Regions from separate parts of the Halomonas sp. 3H genome, predicted to be linked through region 1. Evidence: riboswitches for the same ligand, from Rfam matches in the RefSeq annotation. Region 1 holds a riboswitch; the other holds the start of a gene.
What was found. Region 1 has a riboswitch for thiamine pyrophosphate ahead of thiM (hydroxyethylthiazole kinase). Riboswitches for the same ligand answer to the same signal wherever they lie in the genome.

Region 1 (9,769 bases):
GCCCTGGGTGTGGCAGACGCCCCACCCCTGGCACTGGCTGGCCTTCCTGGGCTCGGGGCTGTTCGGGGTGGGGGCCACCGCCTTCATCACCCTGGCCTTCCGCCACGCCCCGGCGGCCATCGCCGCGCCCTTCGACTACACCGCCATGCTCTGGGCGGTGCTGCTGGGCTGGTGGTTCTGGGGCGAGATGCCGGATCTCTGGGTCTTCGTGGGCAGTGCGCTGATCATCGGCAGCGGCCTGGCCATCGCCTACCGCGAGGGGCGCACCACCCTAAAGCGTCGCCCCACCTCCTGACGGGGCCCCCGCGGCTCAGCGTCCGGCGAAGAAGGCCCGGGCCGCGGCCTCCGGGTCGGGCCGGCCGCAGATCGCCGAGATCACTGCCAGCCCCTGGGCCCCGGCCTCCCGGGTAGCCGCGACATGCTCCGCCTTGAGCCCGCCGATGGCCACGCCGGGCAGGGGGCTGGCGGCCACCAGGCGGGCCAGCCCCGTGAAGCCCAGCGGCTGGGCGTGGTCGTGCTTGCTGGGGGTGGCGAACACCGGCCCCAGCCCCAGGTAGTCGAGACGTTCGGTATCGAGGCGCGCCATCTGCTCCAGGGTCTGCACCGAGAGGCCCAGCAGCGCCCGCTCGCCCAGCGCCGCGCGGGCGGCCGCGACCTCGCCGTCGTCCTGGCCGATATGCAGGCCATCGGCGCCGCTCTCCACGGCCACCGCCAGGCGGTCGTTGATGATCAACGGCACGCCGCTGCCGGCCAGGGCGGCCTTCAGCCGCCGCGCCTGGTCGATCATCTCCCCGTCGGCGGCGTGCTTGTCACGCAGCTGCACCACCGTCACTCCGCCGCGCACCGCGGCCACCACGGTGTCGACCAGGCCGCGGCCGGCGCACAGGCCCGGATCGGTGACGAGATAGAGGGAGAGGTCAAGTCGCATCGGTCATCTCCAGGTGCAGGCGGGGCCCCAGGGTCTCGCCCTCCAGGGCATGCAGGGCGTCGAGGAAGGCCACGGCGAAGCTGCCGGGCCCCCGTGCCGTCTCGCCGGCGATCTCGCCGGCCGCGGCGTAGCAGGCCAGGGCGGCGACGGTGGCCGCGAAGGTGTCCTCGGCGCCGGCCACGAAGGCGGCCACCACGCCGGTGAGCGAGCAGCCCAGGGTGGTGACCCTCGGCATCAGCGCATGGCCGCCGTGCACGCGGGCCAGGCGGCGGCCGTCGGTGACGAGGTCCACCTCGCCGGTCACCGCCACCACGCCGCCGGTGCGGCGGGCCAGGCGGACGGCGGCCTGCTCGGCGGCCTCGGCCGGGTCGCTGCTGTCGACGCCGCGCCCGCCGGCGCCGCCGGCCTCCAGGGCGATGATCTCCGAGGCGTTGCCGCGGATCACCGTGGGCAGGCGCTCCAGCAGGCGCACGCCGGTCTCGCGGCGGTAGGCGGTGGCCCCCACCGCCACCGGGTCCAGCACCCAGGGCTTGCCCACCAGGCGAGCCGCCTCGGCGGCCTCGATCATGGCCTCCACCCAGTGGGGCGAGAGGGTGCCGATATTGACCGTCAGGGCGTCGGCGACGGCGGTGAACTCCGCGGCCTCCTCCCGGGCATGGACCATGGCCGGCGAGGCGCCGATGGCCAGCAGCACGTTGGCCATGGTGTTCATGGCCACCAGGTTGGTGATGTTGTGGATCAGCGGGCTGCGTTCGCGCACCCGCGCCAGGTGGGCGGCGGGGTCGATCGAGGGAAACGTCGTGTGGGACATGCGGCCTCCCGGGCGCGGGAGGTGCAGGCAGGCGCCAGGGCCGGGACCGCACGACTCCCTACGCCGGCATTATCCGGGTCAGGTTCCAAGGGTGCCTCTCAGCCGCGGCGGCTCTGCCCCGCGGCGCCCCTGTCGTCAGGTCCACACTATCCCCGGCCGCCGCGTCGCTGTAAAGGCCCGGGGCCGGCCGATGCCTGCCATCGGGACGCCCCCCCTCCCTCAGTCGGTCCGGTCGAGCCAGCGCCGCGCCACGGCGCGGGCGTGGGACAGCTCGCGACACCAGGTCAGCCGGCCGGCGGTCTTGCGAAGCCCCGCGCGGCGGAGCTTGACGATGATCCGCGTCGGCAGGCCGACCATTACCAGCCCGACGCCTTCGCGGTGCATCTCCTCGACCAGGGCCTTGAGGGCGACGATCGCCGTGCCGTCCATGCTCGGCACGTCATGCATGTCGAGGATGATGATCCGCACGCGGTGATCCACCAGGTGCAGCGAGGTGAGCGCCTTCTCGGCAGCGCCGAAGAACAGCGGCCCGTCGATATCGTAGAGGGCGACCGCCTCGGGCAGGGCGTCGCTGGCGGCCGGCGATTCGGTGTCGACGCGGCGGGTCTCGGTCAGCAGCGACATGCGCCGGATGAACAGGGCGGCGGCCAGGCCGATGCCCACCGCCACGGCCAGCACCATGTCGAAGAGTACGGTCAGGGTGAAGCAGGTCACCAGGATGGCCACGTCGCCCGGCGGGGCCGACCGCAGGGTATGCAGGAAGTGGCGGGCCTCGCTCATGTTCCAGGCGACGATGAACAGCAGCGCCGCCAGCGCGGCCATCGGCACCAGCCCCAGCAGCCCCGCCAGGGCGACCACCGCCAGCAGCACCACCAGCGCATGCACTACCGCCGCGATCGGCGAACGGGCGCCGCTACGGATATTGGTGGCGGTCCGGGCGATGGCGGCGGTGGCCGTGATGCCGCCGAACAGCGGTGCGACGAGGTTGCCGAGCCCCTGGCCGATCAGCTCGGCGTTGGGGTCGTGCCGGGTACGCGTCAGGCCGTCCGAGACCACCGCGCACAGCAGGGACTCGATGGCCCCCAGCATGGCGATGGCGAACGCCGGTCCCAGCAGGGCGCGAATCAGTGCGAAATCCACCACCAGGGGGTCGCCGTCGGCGCCGGGCAGGCGCCAGGGGGCCACCAGGCTCGGGGCGATCGGGGGGATCCCCACGCCCGTCTCGCCGTGGGCCTCCCAGGTGAAGCGCGAGGCGATGGTCTCCACCGCATGGCCGGCATCGGGGCCGCCCAGCCAGTGGTTGGCCGCATAGGCGATCACCGCGCCCACGACCAGCCCGATCAGGGGCGCCGGAATCGGCAGGTGCAGCCGCGGCCAGAGCAGCATGACGCCCAGCGTGAAGGCGCCGACCCCCAGCTCCAGCGGGCTCAGGCTGGGCAGGGAGGTGAGGATACGCCCCAGGTTGTCGACGAAGTGCTCGCCCAGCTGGCCGACCTCCAGCCCCAGGAAGTCGGGCACCTGCAGCACCGCGATCACCACCGCGATCCCCGCGGTGAAGCCCAGTATCACGGGATAGGGGACATACTGGATGAGCCGCCCCATGCCGCTGAGGCCCAGCGCCACCAGGATCAGCCCCGCCATCATCGTGGCGATCAGCAGGCCGCCCAGGCCGTATTGCTGGACGATGGGGAAGAGGATGACCACGAAGGCCGCGGTCGGCCCCGAGACGTTGAAGCGTGAGCCGCCGGTCAGCGCGATGATGGCGCCGGCGACGATGGCCGTGTAGAGCCCGTGCTGGGGGGGCACGCCGGTGGCGATGGCCAGGGCCATGGAGAGCGGCACGGCCACGGTGCCGATGGTCAGGCCGGCCAGGACGTCGCGGCGCAGGTCGTCAAGGCCATAGCCGTCTCGCCAGGCCGCGCGCAGCCCGGTGGCGATGCCGGGGAGCTGGAAGGGCAGGGGGGTGCGTGCCATGCCGGGAATCCTCGCTGCGTGTCGTCCGCGCCGTGGAGAGTGCCTGCCGATGGGGCGTCGACAGTATGTTAATGACATTAACATACCATGAGAATGGCCGACAGGGGCCCGCTGTCGTTGCCCGGCACGACCCCGCTCATTAACATTCAATGTTAATAGACCGGGGAGAATGACCATGGAAAAGAAGACGGCACGCCTGACCCTGCTGATCGACCCGCACAAGAAGCGGGCCTTCGAGCGGCTCTGTGCCTCACAGGACCTGACCCCGTCCCAGGTGGTCCGCCAGCTGATCCGCGACTACCTGCGCGACCACGGCGTGGAGTACGAGACCGGCCCCGACCCTGCCGTCAGGGGGCCGTCGGGGCGCGAGTAGGGAGACGGGAGCGCGGCCGGCCGGGGGCAGCCCGGTAGCTCCTGGCCGCAGGCGGTGTCTGGGAAGCCTGCGACCGCAGCCCGTTTTCGGACGGCGCCTCAGCCCAGCAGGTGGAGGCCCACCAGGGTGATCAGGCTGGCCAGCACCAGGCAGTTGGTGGCCTCCAGCGCTTCCTCGCCCCGCCACGGTTCGGGGCCCATCAGGACGGCCATCGCGGCCCCCAGGGCGACCAGGCCCATGGGCAGCTCCACGGGATCCCAGCCGGCGGCCAGCACGCCAAGTGCCAGCAGCGCCAGGCCGGCCAGCAGCAGCGGCAGGATGGCGCGAGTCTCGGTGATGGGGGTGGCATCGAGTAACAGCGTTGCGCTCCGGGTCATGGCGTTGTCTCGCGTGAGTGATCTGTCATCACCTCCGACTGTGGCGCCCCTTCCTTAAGGATGGCTTACGGCGGCATGACCGGCATGTGACACCGCCGTTGCGGATTGCGCGGCTCGGAGCCGTCATGGGCGGCGTGATGCAAGGATGAACGCCCCATGAACGGGGCGTTAAGGTTCCTGTCAGCCGCGCTGGCGTAGAACGGTCGTCATCCATCGAACGAGGAGGATGACGACATGAACTGGCTGGATTCCGCACAACGTTACGGCGCCGTCTCACGGGCGCTTCACTGGGGCATGGCCGTGCTGCTGATCCTGATGCTCGGCACGGAGTGGCTGGCGGAGCTCGTCGGGATGGGCGAGCGGGAGGCGATGACGCTGCACAAGAGCGTCGGGCTGCTGCTGCTGGGGCTGCTGGTGTTCCGGCTGCTGTGGCGCGGGGTGAACCACGGCAGGCTCGCCGCCCATGCGCACTGGAAGTGGGCGGCCCGGCTGGGCCACTGGGCGCTCTATGCGGCGATGCTGCTGATCCCCGCGAGCGGCCTGCTCGCCGCCCTGGGCAGCGGGCATGGCGTGGAGTTCTTCGGCACGGCGCTGATCGCCTCGGGGGCGGAGATCGAGTGGCTGGAGGAGGCCGCCGAGGAGACCCACGAGGTGCTGGCCAACCTGCTGTGGCTGCTGATCGGCGTGCACGTGCTGGCCAGCCTGGCGCACCAGTTCTGGCTGCACGACAACACCCTGAAGCGCATGGCGTAAGCCCTTGCCGTGCCTTGAGCGAGACGGGCCACCGGTATCACCGGCGGCCCGCCTCGCTTTTCCTGGCCTGGCTAGGGCCGCCTTTGGAGCGTCGCCACCGCGCGCAGGCCGCCGCCAGCGCCAGGAGCCTCCGTCAGGGTGAGCTGCCCGCCATGGCGAGCCAGCAGGCGCTCGACGATGGAGAGCCCCAGGCCGGCGCCGGCCCCGGCACCCGCGCGATGGAAGCGCTCGGTGACGCGCTCGCGCTCCGCGGCGGGAATCCCCGGGCCCTGGTCGTCCACGCTCAGTATCAGCCGGGCGTCGTCGGCCGCCAGGGTCAACGTCACCCGGCCGCCGTCCGGGGTGTAGCGCAGGGCGTTGCCGACCAGGTTCTGCACCAGGGTGGCGATGGCGCCCGGCTCGGCCGCCAGCCGCCAGTCGCGCCCCTCCTCGGCGGCGAGCTCCAGCGTCTGGCCGCGCTCCAACGCCAGCGGCGAGAGTTCGGCCAGCGCTTCGCGCACCTCGGCCAGCAGGTCGCCGTCGACCCGGACGCCTGCGTCCTGCTCCTCCTCCTCGGGCTCCAGGCGCGCCAGGGTCAGCAGCTGGGTGACCAGCCGGGTGGCCCGTGCCACGCCGCTGCGCAGCTCCTCCAGCGCCCCGCGACGGTCGTCGGAATCCTCGGCGGCCAGGGCGTTCTGGGCGTGCAGGTCGAGCACCGCCAGGGGGGTGCGCAGCTCGTGGGCGGCATCGGCGATGAAGCGCTGCTCGCGCACCCGCAGCCCTCGAATACGCTCCAGCAGCCGATTCAGAGCGCCGACGATGGTGTCCAGCTCCCGGGGCAGGGGGTGCATCACCAGCGGCTGCAGGTTGTGCGGGTCGCGCTGGCGGATCGCCGCGGCCAGCCGCGACAGCGGGCGCAGCCCCCGGCCGGTGGCCCACCACAGCAGCAGCGCCAGCAGCGGCAGGCCGACCAGGTCCGGCAGCAGGGTGCGCAGGGCCACGGCGCGAGTCAGCTCGCCGCGCACATCGTCGCGCTCGGCGACCATGATGCGCCGCGATGACTCGGCCACGTCCAGCACATAGACCCGCCAGTCGTGGTCCGCCACCCGGCTGCTGGCATAGCCGGGTGGCGCTCCGGTGAAGGGCTCGGGCGGGGCGCTGGCCGAGCGCAGCAGCCGCCGCTCCCCCTCCCATAGCTGGAAGGCCAGCTTGCTCTCGTAGCGGTGGCCGGGCAGGCCCTTGTCCGACTGGTCGGCGCGCGCCAGGGCGCTCTCCAGGCTGGCGAGCAGCGCCTCGCGCTGCTCCGCCGGCAGCGGCGCCTGGATCAGCCCCTCCAGCAGGCGGGCGTTCTGGGCCAGGCTGGCGTCGTAGAGCTCCTCGATCTCGTGGGCGGCGTAGCGGTAGCTGACCAGGCCGATGGCCAGCATGCTGACCCCGAAGACCAGCAGCACCAGCCCCAGGGTGCGTCGGCGGATGGAGGTCACGCTTCGGCCTCCCGGGGGGCGCGGTCCAGCACGTAGCCGATGCCGCGTACCGTGCGGATCAGCCCCGGGAACAGCTTGCGACGCAGGTGGTGGACATGCACCTCGATGGCGTTGCTCTCCACATCCTCTTCCCAGCCGTAGACCAGCCGGGTCAGGGTGTCGCGGGTGAAGACCCGTCCCGGGTGGCCCATGAACTCCTGGAGCAGGGTGAACTCGCGGCGCGACAGCGGGACGGCCTCGCCGCGGTAGCACACCTCGCGGCTGGCGGGGTCGAGGCGGATGCCGCGGCACTCCAGCAGCGGGCTGGCCTGGCCCTGGCTGCGGCGCAGCAGGGCGCGCAGGCGGGCCTTGAGCTCGGCCACCTCGAAGGGCTTGACCAGGTAGTCGTCGGCGCCGGCATCCAGCCCGGCGATGCGGTCGTCCACGGCGTCCCGGGCGGTCAGCACCAGCACGGGGACCCGGCTGCCGCCGCGCCGCGCGCCCTCCAGCACCCGCATGCCGTCGAGCCCGGGCAGGCCCAGGTCGAGGATCACCGCGTCGAAGGGTTCGTCGCCCTGCAGGGCCGCCAGCGCCATGGCGCCGTCGGCGAGATGGTCCACGGTGTAGTGCACGGGCTTGAGGGCCAGGCGGATGCCCGAGGCCAGGCTCGGGTCATCCTCGACCAGCAGGATGCGCATCGGGTCGTCATTTCTCCAGTCGTGACAGCAGGTGGCGGACTTCCTCCCGGCGGCCGGCATCGGCGAGCTCGCGCCCGGGTCGGGGCGACGCCTGCAGGGCCCGCTCCAAGGCCTGGCGCGCCTCGGCGTCGCGGCCCTGCTGGTGCAGATAGTCACCCCAGAAGTAGAGGCTGTCGAGCCCGTCGGGGTTGATGGCCAGCGCCCGCCTGAGGTGCCACTCCGCCTTGTCGTCGTCGCCGAAGCCGAGCGGCCAGCCCGGCACCTGGTAGTAGAGCGCTCCCAGGCTGGTATAGGCGGAGCCCTCCAGCGCCAGCGGGTCCTTCGCCAGGGCGGCCTCCAGGTGGCGGCGGGCCTGCTTGACCAGGCCCAGGGCCCCCAGCCCGCCCTCGGCGCCGGCCTGGCTGGAGCGCACGATGCCGGCCCAGATCAGCCGCTCGGCGGAGTCGGGGTGGTCGGCCAGCTGACGTTCGACCTCGTCCCCCAGCTCGGCCAGGGCCCTGGCCTGCTGGTCGTCCGGCAGCCGGTAGCGGATCTCGGCCCAGCGTTCCTGAAGACGGGCCACCGCCGGGTCCGTGACGGTTTCGTCGCCCGCGGCCAGGGCGGCGATGGCGAACAGGCCGCCGAGGCCGGCGACCAGCAGCGTGGCGGCAAGGCGCAGGAGGGGGAGGCGAGAGAGTCGTCGAGCGGTCATGGCGTGGTCTCCGGTGTGCCGATAAAGCGGCGGATGACGGGAAGCTGGCGCGCCAGGGCGCGGTCCACCACGCCCGGCAGCAGGGCGTTGAGGCGCACGAAGAGACGCTCCGGCCTGCCCAGCTGGGCCTCCTGGCGGCCGCGCTCCACGGCGTGGCGCACCGCCTGGGCGACCCGTACGGGGCTGTCCATGGCGTTGCCAAGGGCCGTGTTCATGGCCTCCACCTCGGGGGCGTTCATGGCGGTGCGGGTGGCCCGGGGCGAGACATGCAGCACCCGTACCCGGGTGTCGGCGAGCTCCCGGCGCAGGGCCTGGCTGAAGCCGCGCAGGGCGAACTTGGTGGCGCAGTAGCCGACCTGGCCGGGGTAGCCCAGGGTGCCGAAGGTGGAGCCCAGGGTGATTACCCAGCCCTGGCGCGCCGCCATCAGCCCGGGGAGCAGGGCGCGGGTGAGCTGCAGGGTGGCGGTGAGGTTGAGGGTGATGAGGCGCTCGAGCTCGTCATCGGAGCCCTCGGTGAACAGTGCCACCCGGTTCACTCCGGCGGCGTTGACCAGCATGGTGATGCCCGCCCGGTCCGCGGCGGCCACCAGCCGGGCGCGCGCCTCGGCGCGGGTCAGGTCGGCGGGCAGCGCGGTGACCCGGTCGGGGTGGCGGGCCGCCGTGGCCGCCAGGGCCTCGGCGCGGCGGCCGGTGATCAGCAGCTGCGCCCCGGCGGCGGCCAGCTCGTCCACCAGCGCCTGGCCGATGCCGCCGCTGGCCCCGGTGATCAGCACCCGCTGGGCCGGCCAGCCGCCTTCCGGCAGCCGCGGGCGTCGGGCGAGGCGATCAGGCCAGCGCATCGGAGAGCTCCCGGGCGGCGCTGCCGCCGGCACAGCGCGCCTCGACGCCGCGGAACATGGCGCCGTAGAGGCGGTAGACCAGTCGTGCGGTATCGATCACCGCGTCCAGGTCCTGCGCCTCCAGGCGGTTCACCAGCCCCTCGAAGACGGCCAGGTGGCCGATATCCAGGCTGCCGTGGGAGGTCAGGTAGCGCACCGCATCGTCGGGGAGGTCGAGGCTCACCTGCAGCCGTTCGGCGGCCTGGGTGGCCAGCGCCGTGCTGGTGCCCTCCAGCACCTGAACCATGCCGAAGAAGCCCACCGGATGGCCGTGCTCGATCTCGTCGCGCACGGCGGCCACCATCAGCCGGGTGGCGGGGTCCGCCGGCCGTGCGGCGGCCGCCTCGGCGTCGCCGCCGGCGGCACGGATGTCGTCGAGGATCCACTGCTCGTGGCCGTGCTCCTCCTCGATGTACTCCACCAGGGCGTCGCGCAGCCACGCCAGCCGCTCCGGCAGGCGGGCGCCGCAGGCCATCATCAGCGGTACCGTGAAGCGCACGTGGTGGTAGGCCTGGCCGAGGAAGGCGAGGTACTCGTCACGGCTGACGCGGCCGGCCAGGGCGCGGGTCAGCAGCGGGGTGGCAAGCAGCCAGTCGCGCTCGTCGCGGGTGGCCTGCTGCAGTTGCTGGTAGGGGGTCATGGGGTCGCTCCTTGTGGCGTCCGGGAAAGGCACGGCTCGAGTCGTGTGGGGGCGGCGCATAGCCAGTCGCCATGGGCGGCAAGGATGGCGTCGCGACGCAGGCGGCCGTTGGCCGTCAGCTGGTGGTTGTGGGGAGTGAAGGGGGCGCTGCGGCGCCACTCTTGGACGCGGGCGTAGTCGGGCAGGCCGGCGTTGACCTCGGCC
Region 2 (9,769 bases), 1.2 Mb from region 1:
GATCTCGTGCTGGGGCAGCCAGCCCTCCAGCGGGCGTACGCCGATGCCGTCGTGGCTGGCGGTGAAGTTGAGAAAGCTGCAGCCGGGGGGCAGGGTCGGCAGGCTGCGCAGCCAGGCCGCCAGCGTGCCCGCCTCGCCGCTGGTCAGGGTGTGCAGCAGCAGCGGCGGCAGCGGGAACTGATAGACCAGGTGTGCCTCGTCGGGGGGAGCGGGGAGACGTTCTAAACCCAGGTAGCTGAGGTTCTCCCGGTGGGGCACGTTGGTCTCGGTGAGCAGCAGGGTGCCCGGCGCCACGTGGTCCACCACCGCGCGCAGCAGCCGCACGACCTCGTGGGTCTGTGGCAGGTGGATGCAGGGGGTGCCGACGGCCTTCCACAGGTAGGCGATGGCGTCCAGTCGGATCACCCGGGCGCCCTGGTTGAGGTAGTAGAGCAGGATCCCGATGAACTCCAGCAGCACGTCGGGGTTGGCGAAGTTCAGGTCGATCTGGTCCTCGGAGAAGGTCGCCCAGAGGTGTCGGGGGCCGCGCCGGGTCGGCACCTTGACCAGCAGCGGCGAGCTGCGCGGCCGCACCACCGCCGAGAGGTCGGTCTCCGGGTCCATCTCGATGAAGTAGTCCCGCCCCGGCTGGCTGCCGGAGAGGTAGTCGACGAACCACAGCGACTCCCGGGAGACGTGGTTGAGCACCAGGTCCACCGCCAGGTCGCGCCGCCCGGCCAGGGCGCGAACATGGGACCAGTCGCCCAGGTCGGGGGAGACCTCTCGGTAGTGGATCACCGAGAAGCCGTCGTCGCTGCTCCAGGGGAAGAAGGGCAGCAGGTGCACGCCGCTGAAGGTTTCCGCCAGGCGCGCTTCCAGGAAGTCGTCCAGCACCTCCAGGGGCGCTCGCTCGCCCTCCAGCAGGCTGTCGCCATAGCTGATCAGCCACTGGTCGCGCTCGCTCCAGAGTGGCGCATCGCCTTCACCAGGGGAGGGCGGGGCCTGGTGGGCCAGCAGGGTCAGCAGCCGCCGCAGCACCTCGTCGGCGCGCGGGCCGTAGAGGAAGGCCAGGTGGCCGTGGGCGCGGCGGCTGAAGGCCTCGGCTTCCAGCGGGACGGCGACGGAGGGGGTGAAGGTCGGGCGGTCGGACATGGCCGGGTCTCCTCGTGACAACCCCTAACCCATGCAGGGCCCGTGCCAGCCTGACGGCATCCGCTGATGCAACACGCCGGCCCGGGGGCCGGCGTGAACGTTCAGGTATCCCTTGCGGGCGGAGATGCGCCGCGGCCTAGACCTCCTGGTAGAGCTGGCTGCCGGTGTCGCGGAACTTCTCCGCCTGCTCTTCCATGCCCTTCATCACCGCCTGCTGATCGCCGTCGAGGCCGTTGTCTCGGGCATAGTCGCGCACCTCCTGGCTGATCTTCATGGAGCAGAATTTGGGGCCGCACATGGAGCAGAAGTGGGCCACCTTGGCGGAGTCCTTGGGCAGGGTCTCGTCGTGGTACTCGCGGGCGGTGTCCGGGTCCAGGCCGAGGTTGAACTGGTCCTCCCAGCGGAACTCGAAGCGCGCCTTGGAAAGCGCATTGTCGCGGCGCTGGGCGGCCGGGTGGCCCTTGGCGAGGTCCGCGGCGTGGGCGGCGATCTTGTAGGTGATGATGCCGGTCTTGACGTCGTCCTTGTTGGGCAAGCCCAGGTGCTCCTTGGGGGTCACGTAGCAGAGCATGGCGCAGCCGAACCAGCCGATCATGGCAGCACCAATGCCGGAGGTGATGTGGTCGTAGCCCGGGGCGATGTCGGTGGTCAGCGGGCCGAGCGTATAGAAGGGCGCCTCGTGGCACGCCTCGAGCTGCTTGTCCATGTTCTCCTTGATCAGGTGCATCGGCACATGGCCCGGCCCCTCGATCATCACCTGGACATCGTGCTTCCAGGCGATATGGGTCAGCTCACCCAGGGTCTCCAGCTCGGCGAACTGGGCCTCGTCGTTGGCGTCGGCCACCGAGCCCGGGCGCAGGCCGTCACCCAGCGAGAAGGCCACGTCATAGCGCTTGCAGATCTCGCAGATCTCCTCGAAGTGGGTGTAGAGGAAGCTCTCCCGGTGATGGTAGAGGCACCACTTGGCCATGATGGAGCCGCCCCGGGAGACGATGCCGGTGACCCGCTTGGCGGTGAGCGGCACATAGCGCAGCAGCACCCCGGCGTGGATGGTGAAGTAGTCCACCCCCTGCTCGGCCTGCTCGATCAGGGTGTCGCGGAACACCTCCCAGGTGAGATCCTCGGCCACGCCCTTGACCTTCTCCAGCGCCTGGTAGATGGGCACGGTGCCGATGGGCACCGGGGCGTTGCGAATGATCCACTCGCGGGTCTCGTGGATGTTCTGCCCGGTGGAGAGATCCATGATGGTATCCGAGCCCCAGCGGATGCCCCAGGTCATCTTGTCGACTTCATCCTCGATGGAGGAGGTGACCGCCGAGTTGCCCAGATTGCCGTTGATCTTCACCAGGAAGTTGCGGCCGATGATCATCGGCTCGGATTCCGGGTGGTTGATGTTGCAGGGGATGATGGCCCGGCCGGCGGCCACTTCGGCGCGCACGAACTCCGGGGTGATCTCATCAACCAGCCGGGCGCCGAAGCCCTGGCCCGGGTGCTGGTGGCCCAGGATCCGCTCGACTTCCGCGGTGCCCAGGGCTTGTCGCCGCTGGTTCTCGCGGATGGCGATGAATTCCATCTCCGGGGTGATGATCCCCTGGCGGGCGTAGTGCAGCTGGGTGACGTTTTTCCCCTCCTTGGCGCGCCGGGGCGTGCGGGTCAGATCGAAGCGAAGCCTGGCAAGCGTCGGGTCGTTGGCGCGACGCCGGCCGTAGTCGGAGGTGGGGCCGTCGAGCAGCTCGGTGTCGCCCCGTGCCTCGATCCAGGCACGGCGTAGCTCGGGCAGGCCGCGGCGCAGGTCGATCTCGGCATTCGGATCGGTATAGGGGCCGGAGGTGTCGTAGACCAGCAGCGGCGGGTTCTCCTCATCCGGGCCCATGCCGGAGGTCCTGGTGGGCGAGAGCGAGATCTCGCGGAAGGGCACGCGGATATCCGGGCGCGAGCCCTCGATGTAGACCTTGCGCGAGCCGGGCAGCGGCTGGATGGCGGCCTCGTCGACCCGGGCGGTCTCGGCGAGGAAGTGGGCGGTCTTGCTCATGGCGAGAGTCCTTGGGGTGGCGGTTGTTGTCGGTGTTGTTGTCAGGGGGCAGGGCGGCGGCGCTAGAGGGCGCGATCCAGCCCCATCTGCCAGAAGTCGATCTCGAGTCGGGTGGCGTCGCGGAAGACCTGGGTGAGTTCGGCGAAGCGAGCCGGGGTGACGTCGGCCAGGCGGGCATCGAGCCAGGCTTCCTCGGCGCGGCGAGCGGCCTGGAACTCCTCGCTCTCGTACATGGCGATCCAGGCGTCATAGGGGTTGGCGTCGCCGCGCAACGTCCCGGCGCGGGCGTTGATCCAGTCGGCGATCTCGCCGTAGCCCACGAGGCAAGGGGCCAGGGCCACATGGAGGTCGAGCAGGTCGCCGCGGTTGCCGGTATCCAGCACGTAGCGGGTATAGGCCATGGTGGCGCGGGCCTCGGGCAGCTCGGCCAGCGTCGCCTCGCTGATGCCCCACTCCCGGCAGTAGCCCACGTGGAGCCCCAGCTCCAGGTCGACGATGGCCTTGAGGCCATCAAAGGCCTGGCGCAGGTCGGCGAGGGTGCGGCTCTTGTAGGCGGCCAGGGCATAGGCCCGGGCGAAGTGGATCAGGAACAGGTAGTCCTGCTTCAGGTAGTGGCGAAAGGCGCCCTCTTCGAGGGTGCCGTCGGCCAGGCCGCGCACGAAGTCGTGCTCGATATAGGCCCGCCAGTCGTCCTGGCAGGCGGCGGTGAGGTCGCTGAAGCGGTAGCCCATGATCTTCTCCGGAGACGAGTGATGATCCGGAGTGCGGGCGAGGGAGGGGGTGGGGCCTGGGAGTGAGCGCTACACAGGGGTAGTCGAGGGGCGGCCACCGCTTGATTCCTACGCCGGTACTAGCCGGATCAGGTTCAACGGGCCCCGCCGTGACGACAGTTCATTGCGAACAAGCCGTGTCGTATGGCGATCTCAGCCGGTTCCACCGGCACCCCGTCAAGCGAAGGCCCACTCTAGCAGGCCAGGAGGCATTTGCCAGCCCCGAGGCTGCACCGGCGGATAGTCCGGGTTGCCCAAACGAGAGGCGCCGGGGACAGGTCGAAGAGGGGGTCCTATGCCAGGGATGGCATCGGTAGCGCCCAGGGAGGGGTTCACAGCGCCCCATCGACGGTCCGGCGCTCCGGGACCTGTCGCCGGAACAGCCTCGAGTGTTGCGGGAGGCTCAAACGGCTTGCCATTCATCGGTGGCGGTAGAGCCAGCGCACGTCCACGGCGAAGGAGAGGGTGAGGCCCACCAGGGCGGTGGCGGCCAGCCAGGTGGCGAGCAGGTCGGACATGGCCGGCAGCAGGGCGAGCATCAGCGCGGCCACCTGCCACACGCACACCGCCTTGCGGCGCAGGCTCTCGGGCAGTTCGGCGGCGAGCCAGGGCCAGCGCCAGCTCGCCGCGACAAAGGCGTAGCGCATGGCGCCGATGGCCAGCACCCAGGGGCCGACGCGTTCCAGCTGCAGCAGCGCCAGGCAGAGTACCAGGGTGAAGAAGGCGTCGAGCTCCATGTCGAAGCGGGCCCCCACGGCGCTGGCGCTGGCGGTGCGCCGGGCCACCCAGCCGTCCACCCCGTCTAGGGCCAGGGCCACCAGCGCGAGGGTGAAGAGCCACTCCCCGCGGGCCGCCAGCAGGGCCGGGTCGGCCAGGGTGCCGGCCAGCAGGGCGACCAGCACGCCTCGCGCCAGGGTGACCCGGTTGGCCGGGCCCAGCCCCGTTCGTACCCGGGGCCCTCGCCGCAGGGCGTGCCACAGCAGGGCCGCCATGCCCAGGTAGCTGGCCAGGGCCAGCGCCGCCACCCAGGGAGCGGCGCCCGCGCCTGCCCGGCTCGCCAGCAGCCCCAGCAGCCCCAGCAGGACGACGCCTCCCAGGGTCAGCTCAAGGGCCAGGCGCCACGGCCGCATCGTCTTGGCGGACCCTGGTACAGGCGTGGGGGACGAGACTGGAGAGGGCATGCGGGCTCCCGGGGGTTGTTGATCGCCGTTGTCGGTCGCCATGGTGGCGAGGCATTGCCGCTATGCTGAGCCTCAGGGGCCCATGGTGATCACCGTAGCAGTCGGCCGCGATGGGGACCGCCGATATCGCTAAAGTTGTGCATAATGTGGTAAATGTACCATTCTTGTAAAAGTATTGCCGTTCCCTCTTGCTGGAGACCCCATGGCCGTCGACACCGCCACCGCCTTCTGGACCCTGGCCCCGGGCCACGGTGAACTGCGCGATGAGCCGCTGCCCGCCCCCGGCGAGGGGGAGGTAAGGGTCAAGGCGCGGTTCGGCGCCGTCAGCCGCGGCACCGAGGCGCTGGTGTTCCAGGGGCGGGTGCCCGAGAGCGAGTGGCAGCGCATGCGCGCCCCCTTCCAGGCCGGTGACTTCCCCTGGCCGGTGAAGTACGGCTACGTCAGCGTGGGCGTGGTCGAGGCCGGCCCCGACGAGCTGCTGGGCCGGGAGGTGTTCTGCCTCTACCCGCATCAGGATCGCTACGTGGTACCCGTCGCCATGGTCACGCCACTGCCGGCGGGCCTGCCCGCCGCCCGGGCGGTGCTCGCCGCCAACATGGAGACCGCGATCAACGGCTGCTGGGACGCCGAGCCGCGCGTCGGCGACCGCATCGCGGTGATCGGGGCCGGCGTGGTGGGCGCCCTGGTAGCCTGGCTCTGCGCGGCCATCCCGGGGACCCGGGTCTGCCTGGTGGATGTCTCGCCGGCGCGGGCGGAACTCGCCCTGGCGCTGGGCGTCGAGTTCCGCCTGGCCGACCGGGCGCCGGCCGACAACGACCTGGTGATCCACGCCAGCGGCAACCCCGAGGGGCTGCGCCAGGCCCTGACGCTGGCCGGCGACGAGGCGCGGGTGGTGGAGATGAGCTGGTACGGTGACCGCGAGGCGAGCCTGCCGCTGGGGGAGGCCTTCCACTCCCGGCGGCTGCGGCTGATCGGCAGCCAGGTGGGTCGCCTGCCCGCCGAGCGCATGCCGCGCTGGGATCATCGCCGTCGCCTGGCGCTGGCGCTGGACCTGCTGCGCGACCCTTGCCTCGATGCGCTGATCAGCGGCGAGAGCGACTTCCATGAGCTGCCCGTGCTGATGCCCCGGCTCGCCGCCGGCGCGGGGGAGGTGCTCTGCCACCGCCTGCGCTATGCCTCGCCCGACTGATTGACGCCCAAACGATTCGACGTCCCACCGACTGGAGCCCCGGCCATGTACCGACTCACCGTTCGCGACCACTTCATGATCGCCCACAGCTTTCGCGGCGACGTGTTCGGGCCCGCCCAGCGGACCCACGGCGCCACCTACGTGGTGGACGTCACCTTCCAGCGCCGCGAGCTCGACGACCACGACCTGGTGGTGGACATCGGCCTGGCGGGCGAAGCGCTCAAGGCGGTGCTCGGCGAGTTCAACTTCCAGAATCTCGACGAGCTGCCGGAGTTCCACGGGCGCAACACCACCACCGAGTTCATGGCCCGGGTGATCTTCGAGCGCCTGGCCACGTCGATCCAGCTCGGCCACCTGGGAGAGGGGGCCGGCGGGCTCGAGGCGATGACCGTCACCCTGCACGAGTCGCATATCGCCTGGGCGAGCTTCGAGGGCACCCTGTGATGGCGGAGACGCTTACCCTGATCGTGGCCGGCGACCCTGGCCAGCTCACCGGCGGCTATGTCTATGACGCCCGTATCGTCTCGGCGCTGCGGGCCCGGGGTCGTGCCGTCGAGGTGGTGGGGCTCGAGGGGCGCTTCCCCGTGCCCGACGACACGGCCCGGCAGGGCTTGGCCCGGGCGCTGGCGGCCCTGCCGGACGGCGCCCGGGTGGTGATCGACGGCCTCGCCATGGGTGGGCTCCCCGAGGCGGTCGCCCCCCACGCCGATCGGCTGGCGATCATCGCCCTGGTGCACCACCCGCTGGCCGACGAGACCGGCCTGCCCGAGGAAACCCGCCACCGGCTGCTCGACAGCGAGACCCGCGCCCTGGCCCTGGCGCGACGCGTCATCGTCACCAGCCGCTGGACGGCCCGCGGCCTCCACCGCTTCGGCGTGGCGGCCGAGCGGCTCTGCGTGGTGGAGCCCGGCGTCGACCCGGCGCCGCTGGCGTCCAGCGCCCTGGACCTGGAGTCCCCCGGGCCCCGGCGCCTGCTCTGCGTGGCGACCCTGATCCCGCGCAAGGGCCATGACGTGCTGCTGGAGGCGCTGGCCGGCCTCGGCGACCGCGACTGGACCCTGGAGGCCATCGGCAGCCACGAGCGGGATCCCGCCCACGCCGAGCGGCTGCTGGAGGCCGCGCGACGGCATGGGCTGGAAGGGCGTATCGCCTGGGCCGGGGAGCGCAGTGCCGCCGAGCTGGCCGCCGCCTACCACCGGGCGGAGCTCTTCGTGCTGCCCTCGCGCTACGAGGGTTACGGCATGGTGGTCACCGAGGCGCTCGCCCGGGGCCTGCCGGTGCTCACCACCACCGGTGGCGCCCTGGTCGACACCCTGCCGCCGGCCGCCGGGCTGGCCGTGCTCCCCGACGATGCCGTCGCCCTGGGTGACGCCCTGGCCGCCTGGCTCGATGACGCCGAGCTGCGTCGCCGGCTGCGCCGCGGCGCCCGGGAGGCCCGTCGCGACCTGGACGACTGGCAGCAGGCCGGCGACCGCTTCCTGGCCGCCCTGGACGACCCGACCTCGGCGGCCGTTGCCGCCGATCACCGCCCCGAGGAGACATCGCGATGAATGCGCCCGAGACCGACCGGCTGCCCGCCGGTACCCCCTCTCCCCGGGAGCGCTTCAGTGCCGACTGGCTCTCACGTCGCGAGTGGCTGGATGGCCGCTCGCGCAGCCACTGCCTGACCGGCCTGGCCGCCGACTGGCTCGCCGCCCGGCCCGGCGCGCTTGGCTGCCCTCGTGGCATCGTCGACCTGGGCTGCGGCAGCGGCAGCAACCTGCGCTTCCTGGCGCCGCGGCTGCCTGGCCCCCAGCGCTGGCGGCTGGTCGACCACGACCCGGCGCTGCTCGCCCTGGCCCGCCGGCATGGCGCGACCCTGCGCGACCCGGCCGGCGCCCGGCTGACCCTCGAGGCCTGCTGCCGGGACCTCGCACCGGTGGATGACGGCCTGCTGGCGGGGGCCGACCTGGTGGTGGCCTCGGCGCTGTTCGACCTGGTCTCCCGTCCCTGGGCCGAGGCGCTGGTGGCGGCCGCGGCCGGTCGTCACCAGGCGCTGCTGTTCACCCTCAGCGTGGACGGCGACTGGGCCTTCCTGGATGCGGCGGGCCAGCGACTCGAGGACGACGAGGATGCCGCGGTCCGCGCGCTGTTCCAGGCCCATCAGCGCCGCGACAAGGGGCTCGGCCCTGCCCTGGGGGGGGATGCCCCCGCCGTGCTGGCCGCGGCCATGGCCACGGCCGGCTATCGCGTGGAGGGTGCGGCCACCCCCTGGCACCTCGCCGCCGGCGAGCGCGAGCTGCTGCCGCTGGCCGAGCAGCTGGTGCAGGGCTGGTACGACGCCGCCCTGGCACAGGCCCCGGAGGAGCAGGCGCGTCTGTTCCGCTGGCGATCGCGCCGGCTGGCCGGCCTCGCCGCGGGCGAGCTGGGGCTGACCGTGGGCCATCGCGACCTGCTGGCGCTGCCGCCGCTGCCGGCCGGGGGCGCCTGAGCATGTCCGGCACCCGTCGCCTGCTGCGCCCGCTGGTGGGGCTGGCGCTGCTCGTCGGGCTCGCCGTGTGGCTGGAGCCGGCGGCGATCCTCGCCCAGGTGCAGCGGCTCTCGCCGGGCTGGGCCCTGCTGGCCCTGGCGCTGACCCTGCCGCCCCTGCTCCTCAGCGCCTGGCGCTGGCGGCTCACCGCCCGCCTGCTGGGGCTCTCGCTGGGCTTCCGCCGGGCCCTGCGGGAGTACTACCTGGCGCTGTTCCTCAACCAGGTGCTGCCGGGCGGGGTGGCCGGCGACGCCGCCCGGGCCTGGCGCCACTCCCGCGATAGCGGCCGCCGCGGCGGTGCCTGGCGGGCGGTGATCATCGAGCGCGCCTCCGGGCAGCTGGCCATGGTGCTGCTGACCCTGGCGGTGCTGGCCGCCTCGCCGCTCTGGCACGAGCTGCTGGCAGGCGCTGCCAGGGGCGTCGCGGCGTCCGGCTGGCTGCCGGCCGGGGTCGCCGCCGTGCTGCTGCTGGTCCCGGCGGGCTGGCAGCTGGCCCGGCGGCCCCCGGCGGCCCTGATGGGGCTCGGCGGCGACCTCAGGCGCAGCCTGCTGGCCGCCTCGGTGTGGCCGAAGCAGCTCGCCGGGTCGCTGCTGGTGGTGATCAGCTATGCCCTGGTGTTCGTCTGCGCGGCCCGGGCGATCGGCGTCGAGCTGCCGTTTGCCACCCTGCTGGCGCTGGTGCCGCCGGTGCTGCTGGCGATGCTGATCCCGCTGTCGCTCGCCGGCTGGGGGGTGCGCGAGGGAGCCGCCGCGCTGGTCTGGGGACTGGCGGGGCTGCCGCCGGCCCAGGGGGTGGCGGTCTCCATGGCCTACGGGGTCGTGGTGCTGGTGGCCAGCCTGCCCGGCGGCCTGGTGCTGCTGCACCGGGTGGCTCGCCCCGCCCCGGCGAGCGGCGGGTCAGGCGACGGGCGGGGCCAGGTCGAGATCGAAGAGGGTGTCATCACCGCAGCGGAAGGTC

Region 2: it holds a riboswitch for thiamine pyrophosphate, as region 1 does, so the genes downstream of both, tenA (thiaminase II) here and thiM (hydroxyethylthiazole kinase) in region 1, are expected to answer to the same signal.

Annotation. Positions count from the first base shown of each region.
Region 1 covers NZ_CP100360.1:3,672,337-3,682,105, reverse strand. Annotated here, with positions in the region: gene NFC98_RS16925 (DMT family transporter) at 1-295, shown strand, start outside; gene thiE (thiamine phosphate synthase) at 311-928, opposite strand; gene thiM (hydroxyethylthiazole kinase) at 918-1,739, opposite strand; TPP riboswitch at 1,778-1,880, opposite strand; gene dauA (C4-dicarboxylic acid transporter DauA) at 1,959-3,713, opposite strand; gene NFC98_RS16905 (CopG family transcriptional regulator) at 3,889-4,086, shown strand; gene NFC98_RS16900 (hypothetical protein) at 4,185-4,463, opposite strand; gene NFC98_RS16895 (cytochrome b) at 4,698-5,216, shown strand; gene NFC98_RS16890 (ATP-binding protein) at 5,288-6,679, opposite strand; gene NFC98_RS16885 (response regulator transcription factor) at 6,676-7,356, opposite strand; gene NFC98_RS16880 (hypothetical protein) at 7,364-8,047, opposite strand; gene NFC98_RS16875 (SDR family oxidoreductase) at 8,044-8,886, opposite strand; gene NFC98_RS16870 (TenA family transcriptional regulator) at 8,873-9,565, opposite strand; gene NFC98_RS16865 (AMP-binding protein) at 9,562-9,769, opposite strand, start outside.
Region 2 covers NZ_CP100360.1:978,704-988,472, forward strand. Annotated here, with positions in the region: gene NFC98_RS04680 (sugar phosphorylase) at 1-1,131, opposite strand, end outside; gene thiC (phosphomethylpyrimidine synthase ThiC) at 1,268-3,163, opposite strand; gene tenA (thiaminase II) at 3,226-3,894, opposite strand; TPP riboswitch at 3,983-4,120, opposite strand; gene NFC98_RS04695 (CDP-alcohol phosphatidyltransferase family protein) at 4,353-5,063, opposite strand; gene NFC98_RS04700 (zinc-binding alcohol dehydrogenase) at 5,317-6,303, shown strand; gene NFC98_RS04705 (6-carboxytetrahydropterin synthase) at 6,349-6,747, shown strand; gene NFC98_RS04710 (glycosyltransferase family 4 protein) at 6,747-7,853, shown strand; gene NFC98_RS04715 (class I SAM-dependent methyltransferase) at 7,850-8,773, shown strand; partial or broken gene NFC98_RS04720 (YbhN family protein) at 8,776-9,642, shown strand; gene NFC98_RS04725 (RibD family protein) at 9,709-9,769, opposite strand, start outside.